4 regions of the Ancylobacter sp. FA202 genome follow, and region 4 is predicted to be linked to each of the others. Evidence: predicted binding sites of a transcription regulator. Region 4 holds the regulator's gene; each other region holds the start of a gene.

The links. The regulator LexA, encoded in region 4, represses DNA repair genes until DNA is damaged. The targets are predictions, from matches to a motif close to TGTTCNNNNTGTGTTCNG.
Region 1: a site for LexA is predicted at 1,997-2,014, ahead of A3M1_RS0108535 (YifB family Mg chelatase-like AAA ATPase). Genes of this name have one in related genera too.
Region 2: a site for LexA is predicted at 2,860-2,877, ahead of A3M1_RS0110880 (PA0069 family radical SAM protein). Genes of this name have one in related genera too.
Region 3: a site for LexA is predicted at 2,295-2,312, ahead of parE (DNA topoisomerase IV subunit B). Genes of this name have one in related genera too.

What each region holds. Positions count from the first base shown of each region.
Region 1 is NZ_KB904818.1:1,882,045-1,886,565, forward strand. It holds gene A3M1_RS0108535 (YifB family Mg chelatase-like AAA ATPase) at 383-1,915, opposite strand; gene A3M1_RS0108540 (formate dehydrogenase subunit gamma) at 2,168-2,641, shown strand; gene A3M1_RS0108545 (NADH-quinone oxidoreductase subunit NuoF) at 2,653-4,215, shown strand; gene fdhF (formate dehydrogenase subunit alpha) at 4,227-4,521, shown strand, end outside.
Region 2 is NZ_KB904818.1:2,420,532-2,425,052, forward strand. It holds gene A3M1_RS0110860 (alpha/beta hydrolase) at 1-537, shown strand, start outside; gene A3M1_RS0110865 (neutral zinc metallopeptidase) at 642-1,538, shown strand; gene moaB (molybdenum cofactor biosynthesis protein B) at 1,562-2,113, shown strand; gene A3M1_RS0110875 (hypothetical protein) at 2,144-2,731, opposite strand; gene A3M1_RS0110880 (PA0069 family radical SAM protein) at 3,090-4,181, shown strand; gene A3M1_RS0110885 (VOC family protein) at 4,271-4,521, shown strand, end outside.
Region 3 is NZ_KB904818.1:4,065,665-4,070,185, forward strand. It holds gene A3M1_RS0118685 (LysE family translocator) at 1-48, shown strand, start outside; gene parE (DNA topoisomerase IV subunit B) at 188-2,221, opposite strand; gene A3M1_RS0118695 (hypothetical protein) at 2,411-2,695, opposite strand; gene argC (N-acetyl-gamma-glutamyl-phosphate reductase) at 2,891-3,946, shown strand; gene phaC (class I poly(R)-hydroxyalkanoic acid synthase) at 4,071-4,521, opposite strand, start outside.
Region 4 is NZ_KB904818.1:4,756,893-4,761,413, forward strand. It holds gene glp (gephyrin-like molybdotransferase Glp) at 1-109, shown strand, start outside; gene hpxZ (oxalurate catabolism protein HpxZ) at 167-547, shown strand; gene A3M1_RS0122175 (GntR family transcriptional regulator) at 632-1,345, shown strand; gene lexA (transcriptional repressor LexA) at 1,571-2,266, shown strand; gene A3M1_RS0122185 (ComEC/Rec2 family competence protein) at 2,260-4,521, opposite strand, start outside.

The DNA of each region.
Region 1 (4,521 bases), 2.9 Mb from region 4:
CGATGCCGCCGTGGGACGCCCTTCATCAAGCCCTGACCACACGGCGCGGAATGGCACGCCCGTCCTCTCGTCCCCGTCCCCTATGCGCGTGAACCTGATCCCCACGCTCCCATCAAGACCACTCCAACGGCCCCTTCTGAGGTCTCAGCGTCTCCCGGCCCCGACCTTCCACGTCCCGACGCTCGACGTCCCGACCCTCCGCGTCTCAAAATTCCCTAATCGGCCCACACGCCTGACAGGCTTCGACGGTCCGCGCGCTCCGCCTAGCGGCGCAACTCCCTTTCGCGCGGCCGCCGGCCTGCCGCGCTGCCCCGGCCGCCGACGTGCTGGGTGTGCTCCAGGCGTGTGCCGTGGCACGCTGCCCCGTGGCGTATCTCCCCTCTCAGGCCGCCGCGGCGTTGCGGTCGGCGGCGGCGCGATAGGCGAGCGCTTCGGCGAGATGGGCCCGCCCGACCGATTCGGCGCCGGCAAGATCGGCCAGGGTGCGCGCCACCCGCAGCACCCGGTGATAGCCGCGTGCCGAGAGGCGCATGAGCTTGGCGGCGTCCGCCAGCAGGGCCGACCCGGCGGCGTCCGGGGTGGCGATCTCTTCCAGCACCGGCCCGCTGGCTTCGGCATTGGTGAACAGGTCCGGCCGGCCGAGCGCGCAGAAGCGTTCGCGCTGCACGATTCGCGCCTGCGCCACCCGCCGCGCGACGGCGGCGCTGGGCTCGGACGGGCCGGGGCGCACCAGATCGACCGCCGCGACCGCCGGCACGTCGAGATGCAGATCGATCCGGTCGAGAAACGGGCCGGACAGGCGCGCCTGGTACTCCGCCGCGCAGCGCGGCCCGCGCCGGCAGGTCTGCCCCGGCTCGCCGGCCCGGCCGCAGCGACAGGGGTTCATCGCCGCGATCAGCTGGAAGCGGGCGGGGTAGGAGATGCGGTGATTGGCGCGGGCGATCACCGCCTCGCCGGTCTCCAGCGGCTGGCGCAGCGAATCGAGTACGGCGGGGGCGAATTCCGGCAATTCATCGAGGAACAGCACGCCATTATGCGCCAGCGACACCTCGCCCGGGCGCGCCCGCATGCCGCCGCCCACCATCGCCGCCATGCTGGCGGAATGGTGCGGGGCACGGAAGGGGCGCCGGCTGGTGAGCGCGCCGCCCTGCAGCGTGCCGGCGACCGAGGCGACCATCGACACTTCGAGCAGCTCGGATGGGGTGAGCGGCGGCAGGATGGAGGGAAGCCGCTGCGCCAGCATGGACTTGCCGGCCCCCGGCGGGCCGCTGAGCAGGAGATTGTGGCGCCCGGCGGCGGCGATTTCCAGCGCCCGGCGCGCGGTTTCCTGGCCCTTCACCTCCGCCAGATCCGGCAGATGCGCCGTGCCGGCCTCCAGGCGCGGCTCCGGGCGGGCGAGCAATTGGCGGCCGGCGAAGTGATTGACCAGCTGGATCAGCGAGTGCGGCGCCAGCACCGCCATGTCAGGGCTGGCCCAGGCGGCCTCCGGCCCGCAGGCTTCCGGGCAGATCAGGCCATGATTGCGGGCATTGGCGCCGATGGCGGCCGGCAGGACGCCGGAGACGGCGGCGATGCGCCCGTCCAGCGCCAGTTCGCCCACCACGGTGAACCCGTCCAGCGCGTCGGGGCCGATGGCGCCGATCGCCGCCATCAGGCCGAGGGCGATCGGCAGGTCGTAATGGCTGCCTTCCTTCGGCAGGTCGGCGGGGGCGAGGTTGACGGTGATGCGCCGGGCGGGAAGGGCGAGGCCGGAGGCGGTGAGGGCGGCGCGCACCCGTTCCTTCGCCTCGGTGACCGCCTTGTCGGCCAGACCGACGAGATTGAAGGCCGGCAGGCCCGGGCTCACCTGAACTTGAACGTCGACCGGGCGGGTCTCGACGCCCTCGAACGCCACCGTTGCCACGCGCTGGACCATCGACGCCCTCCTGACGGAGCCTGGCGCACCGCCAGCCGGCGAACGCGCTGGTGGCACGATACGGGCTCGGCCGCCGACGTCAAGAACAATACAGGAACAAACCCTGCGAAAGATGAACAAAACGTTAGGGAAGGGGGTGCGCAGCCTTATGATAGAAAAATTCTATCGTGGCACGGAACACCTGAATTGATTTCGCTTCCCGTGCGTACCATCCTTACCTTTGGAAAATTCTAAAAGAAGGCTACGGGAGAAATGCCGCATTACGAACCCTGGAGCGACGAGCGCGCCCGCGCGGTCATCGATGAGTTCGCTCATCTGGAAGGCCCGCTGATGCCGATGCTCCACGCGGTGCAGGAGACGTTCGGCCACGTTCCCGACGCCGTCGTGCCGATGCTGGCCGAGAAGCTCAATGTCTCGCGCGCCGAAGTCCATGGCGTCGTCACCTTCTACCATGATTTCCGCCACGAGCCGGCCGGCCGCCATGTGCTGAAGCTCTGCCGCGCCGAGGCCTGCCAGGCGGCGGGCGGCGACGCGCTGGCCGAGCATGCCGAGCACAAGCTCGGCTGCAAGCTGGGCGAGACCACGGCGGACGGGCGCGTCACCGTCGAGCCGATCTACTGCCTCGGCCTGTGCGCCACGGCGCCGTCGGCCATGCTGGACGGCAAGATCGTGGCGCGGCTCAATGAGCGCCGGCTCGACGCCCTGATCGCGGAGGCGCAGTCGTGAGCACCGATTCCATGACCATTCGCATCTACGTTCCCAAGGACGCCTGCGCCATCGCCTGCGGCGCCGACGAGGTGGCCGAGGCCATCGCTGCCGTGTCGCTGGCCCGCAATGAGCCGGTCGAGATCGTGCGCAACGGTTCGCGCGGCATGCTCTGGCTGGAGCCGATGATCGAGGTCGTCACCGATGAGGGCCGCATCGCCTATGGCCCGGTCGAGGCCGGCGATGTCGAGGGCCTGTTCGCGGCCGGCTTCCTCACCGGCGCCGACCATGCGCTGCGCATCGGCAAGCCGGAGGAACACCCCTTCCTTGCCAAGCAGACGCGCCTCACCTTCGCCCGCTGCGGCATCATCGACCCGGCTTCTTACGAGGATTACCGCGCCCATGGCGGCTATCGCGGGCTGGAGCGCGCGCTGACGCTGGGCCCGGCGGGCATCATCGAGGAAGTGAAGACCTCCGGCCTGCGCGGGCGCGGCGGCGCCGGCTTCCCGACCGCCATCAAGTGGAAGACGGTGGCGGACGCCAAAGGCGACCAGAAATACATCGTCTGCAACGCCGACGAGGGCGACAGCGGCACCTTCGCCGACCGCATGATCATGGAGGGCGACCCCTTCGAGCTGATCGAGGGCATGACCATCGCCGGCATCGCGGTGGGTGCCACCAAGGGCTATGTCTACACCCGCTCGGAATATCCGCACGCCATCTGGGCGATGGAGAAGGCGGTGGAGGTGGCGCGGGCCAATGGCATGCTCGGCGCCAACATCGCCGGCTCGCCCTACAGCTTCGACATGGAAGTCCGCATGGGCGCCGGCGCCTATGTGTGCGGCGAGGAAACCGCCCTGCTCGACAGCCTGGAAGGTAAGCGCGGCACGGTGCGCGCCAAGCCGCCGCTGCCGGCGCATAAGGGCCTGTTCCAGAAGCCGACCGTCATCAACAACGTGCTCTCGCTCACCGCCGTGCCGCATATCCTGGCCGATGGCGGGCAGTTCTACGCCGATTTCGGCATGGGTCGCTCGCGCGGCACGATGCCGATCCAGATCGCCGGCAATGTGAAGTTTGGCGGCCTGTTCGAGACCGCCTTCGGCATCACGCTGGGCGAGCTGGTGAACGATATCGGCGGCGGCACCGCCACCGGCAAGCCGGTCAAGGCCGCGCAGGTCGGCGGCCCGCTCGGCGCCTATGTGCCGACCTGGCAGTTCGACCTGCCCTTCGACTATGAATCGTTCGCGGCCAAGGACGCGCTGATCGGCCATGGCGGCATCGTCGTGTTCGATGAGAGCTCCGACCTCGCCAAGATGGCCCGCTTCGCCATGGAGTTCTGCTCCGTGGAAAGCTGCGGCAAGTGCACGCCCTGCCGCATCGGGTCGACGCGCGGCGTCGAATTGATGGACAAGATCATCGCCGGCGAGCGCGTCACCGCCAACCTGGCGACGCTTACCGACCTCTGCCAGACGATGAAGCTCGGATCCCTTTGCGCCCTTGGCGGGTTTACCCCGTATCCGGTGCTGAGTGCGCTGAACCATTTCCCCGAGGATTTCGGTGCGCCCCCGCGCGTCGTCCTCGAAGCCGCCGAATAGGAGGACGCCCCATGTCACTCGTCCATGAGATCGACTACGGAACGCCCGCTCCCAAGACCGACAAGATGGTGACGCTCACCATTGACGGGATGGAAGTGACGGTGCCGGAAGGCACCTCCATCATGCGCGCGGCGATGGAGATGGGAACGCAGATCCCCAAGCTCTGCGCCACCGACACGTTGGAAGCCTTCGGCTCCTGCCGCCTGTGCCTGATCGAGATCGAGGGCCGCAACGGCACCCCGGCCTCCTGCACCACGCCGGTGGCGCCGGGCCTGAAGGTCCACACCCAGACCCCGCGCCTCGCCC
Region 2 (4,521 bases), 2.3 Mb from region 4:
GAGAACGACCTTGTCTCACTCGGAGGCATGATCGCGCCGGACGCGGCTCTGCTGTCCCCGCGCGGAAAAGTGTTGGAGAGCGGCATGCCGCGTTTCTTCCGCCGGCTGCGCGAAGGCGTGTTCGATGAGGATGACGTGCGCGCCCGCGCCGTAGAACTCGCCGACTTCATCGCCGAGGCGCGCGTGGCCTATCGCCTCGCCGCGCCGATTGCGGTCGGCTTTTCCAACGGCGCCAATATCGCCGCCGCGCTGCTGCTGACGCAGCCTGACGTGTTGGCCGGTGCCGTGCTGATGCGCGCCATGGTGCCGCTGGCTGTGCCGCCGCCGGCCGACCTCGCTGGGCGGCCCGTGCTGCTGCTGTCCGGCGCGATGGACCCCATCGTGCCCGAAGAGAACGCCGCCCGCCTCGCCAGCCAACTGCGCGCTGCCGGGGCTGAGTTGGACCACCGCACCCTGCCGACCGGGCACGGGCTCTCTCAGGCCGACCTGACGCTGGCCCGCGACTTTCTGCGCGCGCCGGTGCGGACATCCGCCTGACCTTCCGCCACCCACTGGCGGAACCGGATGCCTCCCGGCGCATTGCTGCCACGGCACGGGTGTTTCACACTCGCGTCGTGGCGCTGCCATCCGGGGAGTTGAAGATGCGTTGGGAGGGTTTCCGTCGGAGCGGCAATGTCGAGGACCGGCGCGGCGGAGGTTCTGGCGGCGGCGGGATGGGGCGCGGTGGCCTTGGCATTGGCGGGCTGATCATTGTCGGCCTCATCGCCTGGGCCACCGGCATCAACCCGGCGGTGCTGATCGGCGGCGCAGAAATTCTGCTCGGTGATGGCAGTGGCACCAGCCAGCAGACATCACCGCAGCGCCAGAGCGCTCCGGCGCGCACGCTCAGCGCCGAGGACCAGAAGCTCGGCGATTTCGCCGCCGTGGTGCTCGCCCAGACCGAGGATGTGTGGACGCTGCTGTTCAAGGGGCAGGGATCGGCCTATCGCCAACCGGGTCTGGTGCTGTTTTCCGGCGCCACCCGCTCGGCCTGCGGCTCGGCCGATTCCGCTACCGGCCCGTTCTATTGCCCTCGCGACCAGAAGATCTATCTCGACACTGCTTTTTTCACCGAACTGAACAAGCGCTTCAAAGCGCCGGGCGATTTTGCCGCCGCCTATGTCATCGCCCATGAGGTCGGCCATCATGTGGAGAACCAGATCGGCCTGCTCGAACAGGTGCAGGCGCGCCAGCGCCAGGCCTCGCGCACGGAAGCCAATGCACTCTCGGTGCGGGTCGAACTGATGGCCGACTGCCTCGCTGGCGTGTGGGCACACCATGCCGATGCCCAGTGGCGCATCCTTGAGGATGGCGATATCGAAGAGGCGATGAACGCGGCCGCGGCCATCGGCGACGACCGCCTGCAGAAGCGGCAGCAGGGCTATGTGGTGCCTGACAGCTTCACTCACGGCACCTCCGCCCAGCGGGTGAAGTGGTTCAGGAACGGGCTCGATAAAGGCTCGCTGGCGCAGTGCAACACCTTCAAGGGGGCCATCTGAGGGCCGCCAACCGAGAGGCCGACATGAGTTCCGGTATCGCCTTCGTTCCGCTTTCCATCGCGGTATTGACCATTTCCGACACCCGTACGCCCGAGGATGACCGCTCCGGCAACACGCTGGTCGAGCGCATCAGTCAAGCCGGCCACCATCTCGCCGCCCGTGCCATCGTGCCGGATGATGTCGAGGCGATTCGAGCGCAGGTGTCCGGCTGGATCGCCGATCCGCAGGTGGATGTCGTCGTCACCACCGGTGGCACCGGCTTCACCGGCCGCGACGTGACCCCCGAGGCGGTGGAGCCGCTGTTCGAGAAGCGCATGGAGGGCTTCTCGACCGTGTTCCACATGGTGTCCTTCGGCAAGATCGGCACTTCGACCCTGCAGAGCCGCGCCACCGCCGGGGTCGCCAATTCCACCTATGTATTCTGTCTTCCCGGCTCGCCCGGCGCCTGCCGCGACGGATGGGACGAAATCCTCGTCCACCAACTCGATATCCGCCACAAGCCCTGCAATTTCGTCGAGATTCTGCCCCGGCTCGACGAACACCTCAAGCGCGGCAAGCTGCGTGCGCCCGTCTGATTTCGGGGCCGGCGGCACGCCGTCTGAAGCTCAGCCTTCCTCCGGCAGCAGGATCTGCGAGCGCAGCAGCACCAGCCGCTTTCGCCCGACCCGCGCCAGCAGGCGCCGATTGGCGTTCGGCCCAGGGGTGTGGCCGCCTAGCGCCTCATAGAGGCGACGGTGCAGAAGCAACCCCTGTTCGGGGCGCGGCCTGCCGGTGATGGCATGGCGTAGCATCGCTGCCGCCTCCTTCACCCGAGGCGAAACACCGAAACCGTCCAGCGCGAGCCGGAAGGTGGCGGCCCGCCGCTCATTGGTCCCGGTTCGTTCGACCTGGTCGGTGAAGTTGCGCACCTCACGCGCCCAGCCTTCCTGCAAGAGCCCTGTCGGTTCCAGAAACAGCAGCCAGGAGGCCCGTGCCGCCGCAGCACCTTGGCGCAGCCGCGCGCCGGGATCGGCCGGGCCGGCGAGATATTCGCATCCCGCCGCGTCCGCGATCTCGGCGACATCGCCGGACATGGCTGAATCAACCAGCAGCACCTCGCGGACCAGCCCGGCGGCGGCGCCCGGCACCAGCGAGGCGAGGGTTGGAATCAGCCGCTTGGCGCCCGCGCCTGTGGGAATGACGACCGAGATCACGCCGTGGCCACCCTTGATGATCTGGGTCTGAAAAGGCCGGGGAGGCGCCCCGGGCCTGACGGAGAGAGGGTTTCCTGCCTATCGCACCGTTCTGCGCCCGTACAGCCCGGCTGTCGCAATTCGGTCAATGTTCTTGATATGTTCTCAGTGCTGCGTTAGAGAAGAACTCCGCCCGAGAGAATCCGCCATGCAACGCACAGTTCCCGATCGGCCCTCCGGCGCGCCCGCGCGCCCTGCCGCTCCCCGGCATTTGGGACGGCTGGCGCAGCAGCGCCGCGACGCCCGCGCGCTGGAGCGGGCGGAGGCGGCCCGCGACCTGACCGGCCTGTCGGACATTGATGCGGTGCCGCCTCCGCCCATGCCCGACTGGATGGTGGAGGAGAATCGCCGGCGCGGACGCGGGGCTCTCTCCAATCCGGCCGGACGCTTCGAGCCGCACAGCCGCGAGCGCTTCGATGATGGCTGGCAGGGGTTGGATGATCTGCCGCCCTTCCGCGCCAGCGTGACGGTGGAAAAGCCACGCACCATCATCAATCGCAACGAATCGCCCGATGTCGGGTTCGATCGCTCGATCAACCCCTATCGGGGCTGTGAGCATGGCTGTGTCTATTGTTTCGCGCGGCCGACCCACGCCTATCAGGGCCTCTCAGCTGGGCTGGACTTTGAGACCAAGCTGTTCGCCAAGCCGGACGCGCCAGAGCTTCTGGCCAAGGAACTCGCCAAGGCCGGCTATGAGCCGCGCACCATTGCTCTCGGCATCAACACCGACGGCTACCAGCCGATCGAGCGGGAGTGGCGCCTGACCCGGCGCATCCTCGAAGTGCTGCGCGATTTCGGCCATCCGGTCGGCATCGTTACCAAGTCAGCGCTGGTGGTGCGCGACCTCGATATTCTCGCACCTATGGCGGAGAAGGGGCTGGTGAAGGTGGCGCTGTCGATCACCACTCTCGACGCCAAGCTGGCGCGGATTATGGAGCCGCGCGCGGCGACCCCGTCGCGGCGGCTGGACACGCTGCGCCGCCTGTCCGAGGCCGGCGTGCCGACCGCCGTGCTTGTGGCGCCAGTCATTCCTGTCGTCACCGATGCGGAACTGGAGCGCATCCTCGACGCGGCGGTGGCGGCTGGCGCTTCGGAAGCCGGCTATGTCATGCTGCGGGTGCCGCTGGAGATCCGCGACCTGTTCCGCGAATGGCTGCTCACCCATTTTCCCGACCGCTACCGCCATGTGCTGTCGCTGCTCAAGGAACTGCATGGCGGGCGCGAGTACGATTCCACTTTCGGCCAGCGCATGACCGGTACCGGTCCCTATGCCTGGACGCTGGCGCGGCGTTTCGAGATTGCCAGCGAGCGGCTCGGGCTCAACCGGCGGCATATCCGCCTGACCACCCGCCATTTCACCCGCCCGCCGCAGAAGGGCGAGCAATTGTCGTTGTTCGGAGAAGGCGCATGAGCGGGCAGGGCGGCACGGAACGGGACGAGAGGGAAGGCAGCACTGCGGCGAGCGCTCCGACGCCCGGGTCAAAGGCGTCGCCGCGCGCAATGCCTCCGCTGCGGCTCTCGCTAGTGACGCTAGGCGTTGCCGATCTGAAGCGGGCGATCGCCTTCTATGAGGCACTGGGGCTGGAGCGGCGGGTGACGGAGGCCACGGGCGCTGCCTTCTTCGATGCCGGCGGCGTGGTTCTCTCACTCTATCCGCGCCTTGAGCTTGCCGCCGATGCCGGCGTGCTGGCCGGACGCCCGGGGGCGTTCGGCGGTATCGCGCTGGCCTGCAACCGGGCGAGTCGGTCGGA
Region 3 (4,521 bases), 690 kb from region 4:
CTCCTGCTGTCCATTGCCGCCCGTATCGCCTTGGAGCGGCGGGGGTAGGGAGGAAGGGCGGTACAGCGGGATGACCGTTCGACACCGACACCGCCCGCGCCTATGGCGCTCGCCATCCCTTTGCGCGTGTTCGCGAAGACCGAGATCGAGACCTCTGCCCCGCCCGGGCGGGCGACGCAGGCCCGCCTCAGATATCCAACAGTTCCTCATTGGCGAAGGCGGCGCGCTCGGAGATGAAGGCGAAGCGGCTTTCCGGCTTGTTGCCCATCAGCCGCTCGACGATGTCGGCGGTCATGGCGCGCTCGGCTTCCTCGATGGTGACGCGCAGCAGAGTGCGCGACTTCCGGCTCATCGTGGTTTCCTTGAGCTGCGCCGGCATCATCTCGCCAAGGCCCTTGAAGCGGCCGATATCGACCTTGCCGCGCGAGGAGAATTCCTTGGCCAGCAGCTGGTCGCGATGCGCCTCGTCGCGCGCATACAGCGTCTTGGCGCCCTGGCTGAGCCGGTAGAGCGGCGGCACGGCGAGAAACAGATGGCCGTTCTCGATCAGCTTCGGCATCTGCCGGTAGAAGAAGGTGACGAGCAGCGAGGCGATATGGGCGCCGTCGACATCGGCGTCGGTCATGATGATGACCCGCTCATAGCGCAGATCCTCGTCGCGATACTGCGCCCCGGTGCCGGCGCCCAGCGCCTGCACGAGATCGCCGAGCTGCTGGTTCGCCGCCAGCTTGTCGCGGCCGGCACTGGCGACGTTGAGGATTTTTCCGCGCAGCGGCAGCACGGCCTGGGTCTGGCGCTCGCGCGCCTGCTTGGCCGAGCCGCCGGCGGAATCGCCCTCGACGATGAAGAGTTCGGACCCTGCCGCCGAATTATTGGAGCAGTCGGCCAGCTTGCCCGGCAGGCGCAGCTTGCGCACGGCGGTCTTGCGGGAGATTTCCTTTTCCTGCCGGCGGCGCAAGCGCTCCTCGGCGCGCTCCACCACCCAGTCGAGCAGGCGGTTGGCCTGGGTCGGGTTGCCGCCGAGCCAATGATCGAACGGGTCGCGCAGCGCCGCCTCGACGATGCGGGTCGCCTCGGCGGTGGCGAGCTTTTCCTTGGTCTGGCCCTGGAATTCCGGCTCGCGCACGAAGACCGAGAGCATGGCGACGCAGCCGGCCATGACATCGTCCGCCGTGACGATGGCGGCGCGCTTGGCGCCGCCGGTGCGCTCGGCATGGTCGCGCAGGCCCTTCAGCAGCACGGCGCGCAGGCCGGTCTCATGGGTGCCGCCTTCGGCGGTGGGGATGGTGTTGCAATAGGAGGAAATGGCGCCGTCGGCGTCGCCCAGCCACGCCACCGCCCATTCCGCCGCGCCATGGCCGCCGGGCCGCGTCGTCTTGCCGGAGAAGATATCGGGATGAACCCGGGTGCTGCCCTCAATGTCGGCGGCGAGATAGTCGCGCAGGCCGCCGGGAAAGCGGAACACGGCCTTTTCGGGGATGTCGGTGCCGGCCACCAGCGCGGCGTCGCAGCTCCAGCGGATTTCGACCCCGCCGAACAGATAGGCCTTGGAGCGGGCCATCTTGAACACGCGGGCCGGCTTGAAGCGGGCGCCTTCGCCAAAAATCTGCGCGTCCGGGTGGAAGCTTACCCGCGTGCCGCGGCGGTTGAGAATGCGTCCGACCTCCTGGATCGGCCCCTGCGGCACGCCGCGCGAATAGGTCTGGCGGTACAGCGTCTGGCCGCGGGCGACCTCGATCTCCAGCACGTCGGACAGGGCGTTGACCACCGAGACGCCGACGCCGTGCAGGCCGCCTGACGTCTCATAGACCTTCGAGTCGAACTTGCCGCCGGCATGCAGCGTGGTGAGGATGACCTCCAGCGCCGACTTGCCGGGATATTTCGGGTGTTCCTCGATCGGAATGCCGCGCCCATTGTCGGTCACGGTGAGGAAGCCGTCGCTGGTCAGTTCCACCTCGATGAAATTGGCGTGGCCCGCCACCGCCTCGTCCATCGAATTGTCGATCACCTCGGAGAAGAGGTGATGCAGCGCCTTCTCGTCCGTGCCGCCAATATACATGCCCGGCCGGCGCCGCACCGGCTCCAGCCCCTCCAGCACCTCGATGTCGGCGGCGGTGTAGCCGGCCTCGCCCGGCGTGCCCTCGCGCAGCGCGGCGGGGCGCGCGCTGGCACGCGGACGCGGGGCGGGAACGGCGGCGAAGAGGTCGTCAGAATTCGACATGGGCGCGGGTGGTCTCGTCGTGGTCAGGAACCGATTCGGTCTTCCTAGCACTATGGCAGGGCCCGCGCGAAACCGGAACGCTCCGTGAACATGGGCGCCATGCGGGCTGGCTGTGCCAGCGTTTCCCGGACAAGGGGCGCGCGAGCGAACCGCCGCCCATGCCGGGCTGGACAGGCGCGAGTCCGAGCGTCAGCGCGTCAGCCGCTTCCGGTTCGCCCGCACCTTGCGGCCGTACAGCGCGACGATCTCCGGCCCGACAGCGTCGAGCCGGCCGGCGGCTGCCGCCTTCATCAGCCGGGCATTGACCTCGCCCAGCGCCAGCGTCTTCTCCGTCACCATGCGGAGCGCTTCCACCCCGGCGGCGGCATCGCCGCGCGCCAGCCGGTTCAGCCGTTCCGCGATGACGAACTGCATGTCCATGCCGAGCCGGGCCAGCTCCATGCCAGTGGAGAACCAGGAAAGGGGAGACGTCATCGCAAAGGCTCCGGCCGGTGAGAGGCGGGAGGAGAAGCCCGCACTGCACGGTTCAGTTCCGATAGCCGACGCGCAGCCGCCATGCGCGGGGCGAGCCCCTCTTGTCTTTCGTCGGACATGCGAAAGGTGTAATGGCGCAAATCCACGCGCGCCCGCCCCGAGACGGCCGGCGCGCCAGCAGGAAGGGTCGCCACCATGACGGACAGCAAGGCGCGGATCGCCATCCTCGGGGCTTCGGGCTATACCGGCTCGGAACTGCTGCGCCTGCTGCTGCGCCATCCCCGCGTCGAGATCGTCGCGCTGACCGCCGACCGCAAGGCCGGGCAGGCGGTGGCGGACGTGTTTCCGCAATTCGCGCCGTTCAAGCTGCCGGGCCTCATCACCATCGAACAGGTGGCGTGGAAGGAGGTTGATCTCGTCTTCTGCGCCCTGCCGCACGGCACCACGCAGCTTGTCATCAAGAACGTGTTCGAGACCGCGCCGCATGTGAAGGTGGTCGATCTCTCCGCCGATTTCCGGCTGCGCGACGACGGCGCCTATGAGCGCTGGTATGGCCATCCGCACCAGGCGCTGGAGCTGCAGCAGGAAGCCGTCTACGGCGTGGTCGAGCTCTACCGCGACGATATCCGCAAGGCGCGGCTGATCGCCAATCCCGGCTGCTACACCACGACCGCCATCCTGCCCGTGGTACCGCTGATCGAGGCCGGCGCCATCGAGCCCGAGCACATCGTCATCGACGCCAAGAGCGGCGTGACCGGCGCGGGGCGTTCGGCGAAGGAGAACCTGCTGTTCACCGAGGTGACGGAGGGCATGCACGCCTATGGCGTCGGCGGCCATCGCCACATGGCCGAGCTGGACCAGGAATTTTCCAAGGCCGCCGGTCGCACCCTCGCGCCGAGCTTCACGCCGCATCTGGTGCCGATGACGCGCGGCATCTACGCCACGATCTACCTGAAGACCGGGGCGGGCGTCGGCGCCGAGGGCGTGCATCGCGTGCTGGCGGATTTCTATCGCAGCGAGCCCTTCGTGCATGTGATGCCGCTTGGCCAGGTGCCGCAGTCGCGCTTCGTCAAGGGCTCGAACATGGCCTTCATCGGCGTTGTGAAGGACCGCGCGCCGGACCGGGTGATCGTGATCTCCACCACCGACAATCTAGTGAAGGGCGCCTCCGGCCAGGCGGTGCAGAACATGAACCTCGTGCTCGGCTATCCCGAGACGTTGGGGCTGGAGCAGATCGCGCTGTTCCCGTGAGGGGGCGGCAGCCCCAGCGCGCATCGTCATCCCCGGGCGTGACCCGGGGATCCACGACTTCACACTGGAGCCGGGGCGACGCCGCGGATGGCCGGATCACGTCCGGCCACCGCGCTCCTGTACGCTAAGACTTCACCTTCACATAGCTGCCCGGCGCGTCCTCTATCGCTTTATAGGGCCCTTCGCCGGGGATGCGTTTGGCGGCGGGCATGCGCTTTCCGTCCGGCGCCTCGATCCAGCCCAGCCAGTCCGGCCACCAGGAGCCGGGGTGCATCTGCGCACCGGCGATCCACTCCTCCAGCTTCCCCGCCGCCGGCCCGCCGGTCCAGTACTGGTATTTGCCGCGTGCCGGCGGGTTGATGACGCCGGCGATGTGGCCGGAGCCGGCCAGCACGAAGCGGCCGGGCCGGGCGAATTTCTGCAGGCCGAGGAACACCGAGGCCGCCGGCGCGATGTGGTCCTCGCGCGTCGCCACGCTGTACATCGGCAGGTCGATCGCCTTGAGGTCGAGCGTCTTGCCGGCGAGCATCAGGCTGCCCTGCGCCAGCTTGTTGTCGAGATAGCAATTGCGCAGA
Region 4 (4,521 bases):
TTCCATGCTGCGCAACCTCGCCCGCGCCGACATTCTTCTCGTCCGCCGCCCGCATGCCCCGGCGGCCGAAGCCGGTGAGATGTGCGAGATTCTGCGGCTGGAGGATTGACGCCGCCACCGCGCGCCTGTGTGCTCAGGCCTTCGCCAGCGAGATGAGGGGCCGCGCATGGACATCGATCTTCCCGAAGTGGTGGCCGAGGTCCGCGCCGCCTTCGAGCGTTATGAGCGGGCGCTGGTCGGCAATGATGTCGCCGCGCTCGACGCGCTGTTCTGGGACGATGCCCGCACGATCCGCTATGGCGGCGGTGAGAATCTCTATGGCATCGAGGCCATCCGTGCCTTTCGCGCCGCCCGCTCACCCGCCGGGCTGGAGCGCACGCTGGAAGGCACGGTCATCACCACCTATGGCCGCGACATGGCGGTAGCCTCCACCTTGTTTCGGCGTGCGGCGGGTCGCATCGGCCGGCAGATGCAGACATGGATGCGGACCCCGCAGGGCTGGAAGGTCGCCGCCGCGCATGTCAGCGTGATCGACGATCCCCTCTGAGCTCTTGGTGAAGCCCGGTGCGACGGCTAAAGATGCCAGTGGTCGCCCGGCGTTCGGGCGCTTCTGTCTGTCGTGTGTTTGCTCATGTCGGTGCTGCCCGTCCGCCTGCCCCTTGATCGGCCAACCACCGGCGCCCGCACCAATGGCGCTCGCCCCTTGCGCGTGACGCGGGCCGAGGAGTTGCGCATGCAATTGGCCGACGAGATTACCCGCGGTGCGCTGCCGCCCGGCACGGCACTGGACGAGACCGCCCTCGCCTCCCGCTTCGGCGTGTCGCGCACCCCCGTGCGCGAAGCGCTGCGCGAGCTGGCCGCCTCGGGCCTGGTGGATGCCCGCCCGCATCGCGGCGCCGTGGTGGCGCGCCCGAGCGTCGCGCGGCTGCAGAACATGTTCGAGGTGATGGCCGAGCTGGAAGCGCTCTGCGCCGGAATTAGTGCGCTCAATATGACGCCGCCGGAGCGGCAGCAGCTGGAGCGTCTGCATTTCGGCATGGGCGAACTCATGCGACTGGGCGACTTTGCGGCCTATCGCGAGGCCAATGAACAGTTCCACACCTCGATCTATGCCGGCAGCCATAATGACTATCTGATCGAGCTGACGCTGGGCACGCGCCGCCGGCTCTCGCCTTTCCGCCGAGCCCAGTTCCGCGCGCTGGGGCGGCTGGCGCTCTCGCATGCCGAACATGACCGGGTGACCACCGCCATCCTGCGCGGCGATCGCGACGGCGCCGCCACAGCCATGCGCGACCATATCGCCATCGTGCACGACGCCTATGAGCAATACGCCCAGACGCTTTGACCGCGCTCTGCGACCTGGCTGGCCTACCGCAACGGCGGCACATTGCGCCGCCTTGGCCGCCCGCCCGCCGCTCCCGGCGTCCACCATTCGCCATCGCCAGCGTGATTGTGGCGGGCCGGCGGGCGTTTAGGCTCCCTTTACCCATTGTGGAACACAATAAGAACGGCTAGTCTTTGTTCGTGATTTGTTTCGTTTCGGCATCGGCCGGCAGACGGGGTTCTCTTGATGCTCACCCGCAAACAGCATGAGCTGCTTCTGTTCATCAATGAACGCCTCCAGCAGGACGGCGTGCCGCCTTCGTTCGAGGAAATGAAGGAGGCGCTGGACCTGCGCTCGAAGTCTGGCATCCACCGGCTGATCACCGCATTGGAAGAGCGCGGCTTCATCCGCCGCCTGCCAAACCGGGCGCGCGCGCTGGAAGTTGTCCGCCTGCCGGAGGACGCGCAGCCCGCGAAGCCTGTCCGCAGCTTCTCCCCCAATGTCATCGAGGGCAATCTCGGCAAGGTGCGCCCCGCGTCGGACGACGATGGCGACCGCCGCGTCGTATCGATCCCGGTCATGGGCCGTATCGCCGCCGGCACGCCGATTTCCGCCATCCAGTCGCGCGACCACACCATCGGCATGCCACCGGAAATGCTGTCGGGCGGCGAACATTACGCGCTGGAAGTGCGCGGCGATTCGATGATCGAGGCCGGCATTCTCGATGGCGATCTGGCGCTGATCCGCAAATGCGACGCCGCCATCACCGGCGAGATCGTCGTCGCGCTGATCGATGACGAGGAAGCCACACTCAAGCGCCTGCGCCGCAAGGGCGCCTCAGTGGCGCTTGAGGCCGCCAACCCGGCCTATGAGACACGCATTTTCGGCCCGGATAGGGTTCGCATCCAGGGCAAGCTGGTCGGGCTGTTCCGCCGCTACTGAGGATCGTCGGCGGCAGCCGGCTCTATCTCGGACGAGGAGAAAAGCGGCGCGTCGATCGCCTGGGCGGGGCCAGAGATGGCAGGCGGCGACGTAGCGGCCGGCTTGGTTGCGTTTTTACTCGGAGGCGAGCCGCGGGCATCCCCGCCGCGCTCCGGCTCTGGAGGTGGCGGAGATGGGACTTTCGGCTCCCAGGGCCGCGTTCCCTGCGCCGGGCGCGCGCTGGCGAGAGCAAGGCTGCCATCCGGCATCAGTGTGCCGGCGACTCCGCCGATGGCCGTGCGCACGTCGCGGTGGATCACCGTCGCCGCGCAGTCGAGAGGCGGCGCGTAGGGCGTCACCAGCACAGCCGCCAGGCGGCAATCATCTTCCAGCGAATCTCGGTCGCGCGACACCGCCACCAGCCGCCCATCCGGCAGGGGAAGCGTGCAACCAAGCGGATCGCAGGCCGCGGCGGCGGTCAGGTCACTCGCGCCGAAGCGCGCCCGCTGCCCGTCCGCGCTCAACCACTGCTCAACCGCAAAGCGCCCGCCGATTCCGGTGTCGCGGTCGCCCATGAAGGCGAGAGTGCCATCCCTGCCACGCACCGCCACCGTGCGCGCCTCGGCATCGACCAGCAGGTCGGGACGCGGCGCCGTCGCCGCCGTGGCGATGCCGGCGAGCGCCAGCAGCGGCGCGAGACCAACCAGCCTTGTGCGCGCGAGGCACAGCACCATCAATCCGAGGCTGATCAGCACCAGGCTGGCCATCGGCATGGCTGGCACGCCGCGATCGGCGCCGGGCAGCGCCGCGACCAGATCGGAGATGTCCCGCATGCGGGCGAGGCCCCAGCCCATCAGCCGCCAGGCCGGATCGTCCCAGCCAAACGGCATCAGGATCGAGCCGGCGAGCCCCGCCGGCATGACGACGAACGACACGACCGGCATGGCGCCGAGATTGGCCAGCAGGCTCAGCGGCGCCAGGCGCTGAAAGTGATAGGCGGCATAGGGTGCTGTCGCCAGACCTGCCGCCAGCGACGCCAGCACCAGTGCCGCGATATAGCGCCCCGGCAGCCCGAGCCAGCGGCCGGCCTTCTCGGAGGGAAGGGTGATGAGGAAGCCGAAACGCTCATAGGCCGCGATCAGCCCGAGCGTGGCGGCGAACGACATCTGCGCCCCCGGATCGAGCACCGCCCGGGGCGACACTATGAGCAGCACCAGCGCCGCCACCGCCAGCGTCCGCAAGGTCAGTGCCGGCCGGCCGAGCACGATGCCGGCCAGGACCAGCAACGTCATCACATAGGCGCGCTGGGTCGGCACCTCGGCGCCGGAGAGCAGCAGGTAGAAGCTGGCGGACAGCATGGCCGGCAGCGCCGCCCAGGCCTTGATCGGCCGGTAGAGCGCGAGATCCGCCACCAGCGCCAGCAGCGCCCGCGCCAGGAAGAACACGGTACTCGCCACCAGCGCCATGTGCAGGCCGGAAATCGACAGCACATGCGACAGTCCGGAGATCCGCATACTTTCCTCGATCGATTCCGGCACCGCGTCCCGCAGCCCGGTAACGAGCGCGACCGCGACGCCCCCCTCCTCCCCCGGCAGCGCCGCGCGGATGCGTGCGGCGATGGCGTGCCGCGTGCCGTCGAGCCAGGTGGTCAGCGCCAGCCCCGGCGGCGGCGCGACAGCTGCGGGGCTCAGCTGCGGCCGGCCGAGCGCATATCCGGTGGCACCGATGCCATCCAGCCAGATCGCCCGCCCGAAATCGAAGCCGCCGGGATAGGACGGCCCCGGCGGGGGGCCGAGCGTGGCGCGCAGTGTCACATGGCTGCCCACCGCCGGCGGCTGCCGACCGGCGAGGGTGACGCGCACCCGCCTCGGCATTTCCACCCCGGCGCGCTCCATGCCGGTGACGGCGAGGGTGATGCGGCTGCCGCGCGGGCGAAGCTCGGCCGCCTCGACATAGCCGCGCAGCTCAACCGCGTTCAGCGTTCGGCCCAGCACCGGATGCGCCATCAGCTGCACCTGCAGCGCCGCCACCGCGAAACCGGCGGCGATGACGGCGAGCAGCGCCAGCAGATGGAAGGCGAGGGGCCGCGCCCGCGCCGCCACAGCAAGGCCGGCAAAGGCGAGGGCCGGCACAAAGCCGGCATAGGGCAGGGGCTCCTGCGGCGCGGCGAAATAGAGCGCGGCGCCGGCGGAAAAGCCGATCGGCAGGAACAGGAAGCCGCGCCGGTCGTCGAGCTCGCGCGCCAGCGCCGTCGCCGCGCCGTGCCAGAGCCCCGC